DNA from 3 places in the Paenibacillus sp. P46E genome. Region 3 is predicted to be linked to each of the others. Evidence: riboswitches for the same ligand, from Rfam matches in the RefSeq annotation. Region 3 holds a riboswitch; each other region holds the start of a gene.
The links. Region 3 has a riboswitch for cobalamin ahead of A3849_RS02210 (anaerobic ribonucleoside triphosphate reductase). Riboswitches for the same ligand answer to the same signal wherever they lie in the genome.
Positions count from the first base shown of each region.

Region 1 (2,205 bases), on a different contig from region 3:
AGTAGCTTTCTTCGGGGAAGCCTGAGTATATTCGTCCTGAAGTATAAATATGCTCGGAAATAACGGCAGAAATGCCGCTGTTACAGTTGCATTGACCGTTTTATTTGAAAGTGCCGTTGATTTGGCTTGTTGCTGAACAGGCAGGCATTGCCCCCTCTAGTTATTCATGGAGGGCAACGATCCTGCAAGCCGCTTACCTGCCGCTTACCTGCTGCCGATAAGCTGCCCACTTAGCTTTTTACAAGCGGGGGACTTTGGCGATGTGCTGTGTTTTTTCATTGTTACTGTGGGCAGGGGAGACTGGCTCTGACACCCGGCAGAAGGATTGTTGCAAGTTTGCGAACCTCCCAAGCCACTATGAAACAGCTTGTCTATAGACATACAAGGGAATACTGGATATGATTATGGATATTAAAATTTAATAGGTTATGGAGAAGGTGCCGGTTCTGCTTCACAGAATCAGAATCGGCTTAAAAGGGAAGCACGGTGCAAATCCGGCGCGGTCCCGCCACTGTAAATGCGGAGCGGCTCTTAGAGCGGCCACTGTCCGGTAGAAGGATGGGAAGGCCAAGAGCAGCAATGAGGCATAAGCCAGGAGACCTGCCTTTTTCGTGAACGTTTCTATTCTTCGTGGGGTAAGAATGCGGAACATATGCAGATGGATGGAGTCCGGAGCTTAGGAGCGCCGTAGCCTTCACTTTGTATTCTTCCGGGCCGCCCTGAACAAGGGTGGTCTTTATGTTGTTAAGGTTACCCCTGCAGTGCACTACAATCCACATTTCATTAAAAAGGAAAGAGGTTGACGATGAAGACATTGTATTCTGCCAAGTCCTTTGTACTTGGTCTGGTCTTATTACTGGTTATTTCGATTACAGGTACCGCTGTGGTTCCGGCGGGACAGGCTTTTGCTGCGGCAGGAGCCTCCGTTAACAAGGTAACGAATAGTGTTGCAGACGCTGTGTATGCGGCTGACCATGCTGCGGACGGAGAAGCAGTAGCGGCACTAACTTCAGCGGATTCCGGGGGACAGGTGACGGTCTCGCAGGCAACGTATACAGCTGCTGAATATGTTATTAGCGGCGGTGTGACTTCGGAGTGGCAGGCAATCGGCCTGGCCCAGGCGGGCTACCGGGTGCCGGAGAGCTATGCCCAGTCGCTTGCACAGAAGGTGCAGGCTGCGGGAGGCACCTTCCCGAATGTTACGGATTATGCGCGGATTGTACTTGCTGTGCGGGCGACCGGCGGGGATCCGGCGAACTTTGCCGGAAGCGGTTCGGGGGCAGGGTACAATCTGCTGGAGCGCATCTACAACAGTGACAAAATTAGCGGCCAGTCGCTGAATGCTCCGGTATATGCATTGCTGGCACTGGATTCCGGAAGCTATACACTTCCAGGGGATGCCAAATGGAATCAGACATCATTATTAAGCGAAATTCTATCTAAGCAAAACAGTGACGGCGGCTTCGCTCTGTTCCCGGGAGCGAGCGATCCGGATATGACGGCCATCGTCCTGACCGCACTCTCTGCTCATAAGAATGACCCGGCTGTTGCGACAGCCGGACAAAAAGCCGTAGCCTGGCTGGCTGCCAAACAGGATGCCAGCGGCGGTTATGGGGACAGCAGTGAAAGTGTGGCCCAGGCCATCATTGCCCTGTCTTCTTATGGCGTAGACCCCACCAGTGACGAGTTCACCAAGAACGAAGCAGATCTGATCAGCAGACTTCTGAGCTTCCGGTTGGAGAGTGGTGCCTTTGCCCATAATCAAGGCGGCAGTGCCAATGTGCTGGCCACGGAGCAGGGACTCCAGGCGCTGGTGGCTTACAGCTTGTTCAGCGGTGGAACGAACGGCAAACTGTATGACTTTTCCAAGCAGGCACCGCAGAATCCGTTAGTCTATGTGCCGCTCACGATCGAAGGCCCTGAGAAGACACTGGGCCAGGGCAGCGCATATGCAGGGAATGTACTCGAGGCGCTGGACAAAGTAGCTGCGGCAAATGGCCTGCCGGTTACGAACCCTTCCGGTAACTATGTTACGGGTATCGGCAGCATCTCTGCCGGGATCTACGGCGGGTATGATGGCTGGATGTATGCTGTTTCGCGCGGCGGTGAATGGGCAAGCGTCGATGTAGGCATGAAAGACTTCAAGCTGAAGGAGTCGGACAAGCTGCTGGTTTATTATGCCGGCAGCGATACACAGCTTGTAGA
Region 1 covers NZ_LVYZ01000030.1:18,818-21,022, reverse strand. Annotated here, with positions in the region: cobalamin riboswitch at 419-622, shown strand; gene A3849_RS07900 (S-layer homology domain-containing protein) at 806-2,205, shown strand, end outside.
Region 1: linked by a shared signal. The riboswitch ahead of A3849_RS07900 (S-layer homology domain-containing protein) and the one ahead of A3849_RS02210 (anaerobic ribonucleoside triphosphate reductase) in region 3 are both predicted to bind cobalamin.

Region 2 (2,205 bases), on a different contig from region 3:
CCACACCCCTTTGCGCCATTTGAGTCGCGCCTGGCGGACCTCAGCCGTCTGCGGAAAGCTGCCGATAGTTGTTGTCGGCAGTAGGGGCAAACGCCATTTCTCCTGCTGCAGCTGCACTCGCTCTGCGAACGGCAGGCTCCGGCTGTCCTGAAGTTCGTCCAGACGGCGGACCTGCTCGGCCACATCCCGGCGGCCGCGTTCAGGAAGTGCACGGAAGACGGCCAGCGCTTCCCGGCTCTCTGCAAGCCCCGCCTCGGCCGTTCCGTTGTCACCGCCTGCGGCTGCGGCGAGCAGCCGAAGCTCTGCCAGCTTTTCGTCGGCGAAGGCCAGCGCCTGCTTCACTGCAGGCTTCAGCTTCCCTTCGCTCTGCACCGTTACCGGCACATGGAGCAGGCTGGAGGATGGCTGAAGAATCAGCCGGTCCAGCGGCACATGAAGAGCCAGCTTCTCAATCAATCCAAGCTTGGTATCAGGGTCTGCACGCCAGATACTGCGTCCGTCGATAATGCCAGCGCCCAGCCATTTATCTTCCGGCCAGCCAAGTCGTCCGATCGCCTCCAGATTCGTGCCGCCATCATGGACGAAGTCAAGGCCAATGGCCTGTACCGGCAATTCAAGCAATGCTTCCAAGGGTTCAGCCGCTTCAAAATAAGTCTGCAGAATCAGACTCAAGCCGGGGACTGCAGCGGAAATCTCGCTATAAATGGTCTTCAGCAAGGCAATATCTTCCGCGTTCAATCCAATAACGATGGCTGGTTCGTCGATCTGCACCCAGGCTACACCTTCCTGCTGAAGCTCCTGCAGCAGCTGAATATAAGCCGGCAGGAAACGGTCGGCAACCTCCCCGATGTCCGCAGCCGGAAATCCCTTGGACAGCTTGAGAAAGGTATAAAGTCCCACGATAACCGGCTTGCCTTCAATGCCAGCCTGCGCTTTGGCGAAGCGATAGGCGGCCAGCGGTTTATTCTCAGTCAGCCGGGGTGTAAGGCTGCCGATCTCCGGCACGATATAATGGTAATTCGTATTGAACCATTTGGTCATCTCGCAGGCCGGGGCGGCCGCATTGCCGCGGGCCATGGCGAAATATAGATCAAGCGGGACAGCCCCGCCGTCATAATCATACCGTGGCGGCACAATGCCGAACATAACGGCTGTGTCCAGCACATGATCGTAGAAGGTGAAATCATTCACCGGGATCAGGTCAATACCGGCCTGTTGCTGCGACCGCAGGTGCTGAAGCTGAATGTCCGCCATTTCAGCACGGAACTCCTGCTCGCCAATTTTACCGGCCCAGTACGCTTCCAGCGTTTTTTTCCATTCACGGTTTTTGCCGATTCTCGGGTATCCCAGATTGCTGGTGATCAATTTAGTTGTCATTGAAATCTGCTCCTCATCTGTTCGCTATTTGTTGTATATCCTTATAAAAAGACGCCTCTCCCGAAAAATAAGCCACAGGGAAAGACGCCCATTGATCTTCTAAATGGAATAACGTCCGAACACCTCCCTATCTTCCGTAGGTACTGCAGTGCTTCAGAGTCAGGCAGGTCTCCTGGCTAGCGGAGTCATCGTTCTTCAGCAAGTCTTCCCGGCTGGATCTACCTGTCTGCCAGTGACACATTAAGCTGGAACTCTTCCGTTACAGTGGCGGGACCGCGTCGGTTTCGAGCCGAACTTCCCTATTAAGCTGGACAAAAGCTACATTCACTCCGTCCGGCACCTGTCTCCTATATTCGCTTTTCAAAACTTCATCCTTTAATCTGATGCCATCATACTGTACCTTTTTTGCCATCCGCAACAGATTCCGGCGATTTCAGCTATACACATTCGCTATAGCAAAACAGCTTTTTGCCCGATTTGGCATCTGAATCTTGATCAGTGCTCATGACAAAAAGGCGATACCCTCCAAGGAAGGCACCGCCCGCATTATTCTTTTCTATTCTAGAACCATACCAGATAGACCACTGCAGCAAGAACAATCCGGTAGATTGCAAACGGCAGCAGCTTAATGCGGTTGATCAGCTTCAGGAAGAAACGCATGGACAGCAGTGCGAACAGAAATGCGCTGATGAACCCGGCGATAAAGAACGGCAGTGCATCGAGAGTGAAATACTGCCAGTTCTTCAGCAGTGAAATCAGGCTGGCTCCAGCCATAATCGGCACCGCCATAATGAAGGTGAAGTCGGCCGCGGCACGGTGGCTCATTCC
Region 2 covers NZ_LVYZ01000028.1:98,958-101,162, reverse strand. Annotated here, with positions in the region: gene metE (5-methyltetrahydropteroyltriglutamate--homocysteine S-methyltransferase) at 1-1,377, opposite strand, end outside; cobalamin riboswitch at 1,523-1,736, opposite strand; gene A3849_RS06970 (undecaprenyl-diphosphate phosphatase) at 1,939-2,205, opposite strand, start outside.
Region 2: linked by a shared signal. The riboswitch ahead of metE (5-methyltetrahydropteroyltriglutamate--homocysteine S-methyltransferase) and the one ahead of A3849_RS02210 (anaerobic ribonucleoside triphosphate reductase) in region 3 are both predicted to bind cobalamin.

Region 3 (2,205 bases):
GTATTCCCGCATGTGGCGGACAATAGCAAGCGCCTTGGCATGGATCTCCATGTCCTCACCATGATGCTTGCCGTACATAGCCTTCATGCACTCCGCCATGCCGATGAAGCCAATCGACAGACTGCCGTGCTTCAGCAGTTCGCCAACCGAATCCTCGGGAGCCAGGTCCTGGCCGCCCTCCCAGACACCTTCGCGCATCATGAAGTCAGAGGCTTTGGCCTTCTGGGAAGCCTGGATGCGGAAGCGGTGGAGCAAGCCTTCCAGAGCGATGTCCATATAATGGTTCAGGTCGTCATAGAAGCCTTTCTCGTCGGCGGCAAGCCGGCGTCCTGTGGCGGTGCCGTATTCCAATCCCAGCCGCACGAGATTGAGCGTATTGAAGGACAGGTTGCCTTTGCCGGAGCAGTGGTTGCGTCCGAAGCGGTCGCCCAGCACCCGGGTGCGGCAGCCCATGGTTGCAAATTCAGTATCCGGGTCTGCCGGATCATAATATTGCATGTTAAGCGGCGCATCCAGATTGGCAAAGTTCGGGTACAGTCTGCGGGCAGAGCATTCGGCAGCTTTGAGGAACAAGTGATAGTTCGGATCGCCCTGCTGCTGGTTCACGCCCTGCTTGCATTTGAAGATCTGGATTGGAAATACCGGTGTTTCGCCGCTGCCGAGTCCGTTCATCGTTGCGGTCAGCAGTGAGCTGATCACGAGCTGGCCTTCCGGCGAGGTGCACGTGCCGTAGTTGATGCTGGTAAAAGGAATCTGGCCGCCCGAGCGGCTGGACATCGTATTCAGGTTATGTATCATGCTCTCTGCCGCCTGCAGCGTTTCGCTCTCCGTTTCTTTTAAGGCAAAGCGGAAGGCCCGCGGATACAGCTCTGCCAGATCGCTGCGGCTCATAGTGACTTCGCCAAGATGCTCTCCGGCTTGTCCTTCTTCGAAATATTCGAGTCCCTTGCGGAACAGTTTGGCAAAGGACTTGGTCACATAAGGGGCCAGGTCATAATCCAGCTTGTTGGCGGATACGCCGCCGTATTGGGCATTTTGCTGAGACTGGAAAATAATCGCTACGAGCGACATTGCAGTCATGATCGAGTTGGGAGGACGCACGCTGCCGTTGCCAGTGTTGAAGCCTTCGCGGAGAAGCCGTTCAAACGGGATGAAGATGCAGTTGGTGGTTCCGATCGCGTATTGGTCCAGATCGTGGACATACACTACGTTATCAAGGGTAGCCTGTACCAGTTGCGGCGGCATTGTGAAGTTGCGGGCATACCATTTGGAATATTCACTGCCGAACTTGCTCATTTTGCCGGAGAAGCTCTCTCCGTTCAAATTGGCATTCTCGCGCAGCAGATCCAAATCCCGGCTGTCGATAATATCGCGTCCCAAATGGATGACTTCCTCTAATAGATCCTCCTGTGCAGCTTGTTCACCGTTGTACCGTTTCTCCAGCAGCGTCATTGTATAGCTCTCTCCTCTCGGTATATGAAACATGTTCTAATTGTAGTGAGGCAACCGTTTTAAACCTTAAAAAAGCATCTCCCGCCGAGGACGGCGGAAAATGCCCGGATGCGTAACGCAAATAACCGAAACCGGATATTTACGGATGGTCTCCATGGAAAGAAGCTTTCCCGCAGAAGCCGATACCTGAGTGCGATAAGGCTTATCGCATTCAGGTATCGGCAGCCTTGCTTCCCATCCTGGGGGGAAGGCTAAATCTGCTTGTGCAGGCCGCATGCGGACACCTCTCCTGTTCCTCGCAGGCGTAAATGATGGTGTCCGGAAACAGGCAGGTCTCCTGGCTTCCGGTGAATCCTGTGAGGCGCCTTCCCAAGGGGCAATGCCCTCAGTGGCGTGAGCCTCCAGATACTGCTCCGCAGGGCTTGTGGAAGCCTGCAGAACATCCGGTTACAGTGGCGGGACCACAGCGGATTTGCACCGCGTTTCCCTATTAAGCTTCATCCCTCGTGAGAGAGCAAAGCACCTGTTTCCACTATATTTTGTTGTCGCTAGATAAAAATAACCCAATATCTTGTGTTTGTAAACATTTTTTTGCGAGTCCGCGCCGGGGGCGGGTTCTGCCCGTTTACTCACAAATGATCCACAGCCCATCCACAGATAACGCAGTATTCGTCCACAGTTCATCCACAGGTAATCCACAACTTGTGTGTAAATTTTGGCGATTCCAGTTCATAAATTGTCCCCATATTAGGG
Region 3 covers NZ_LVYZ01000002.1:190,928-193,132, reverse strand. Annotated here, with positions in the region: gene A3849_RS02210 (anaerobic ribonucleoside triphosphate reductase) at 1-1,452, opposite strand, end outside; cobalamin riboswitch at 1,763-1,994, opposite strand.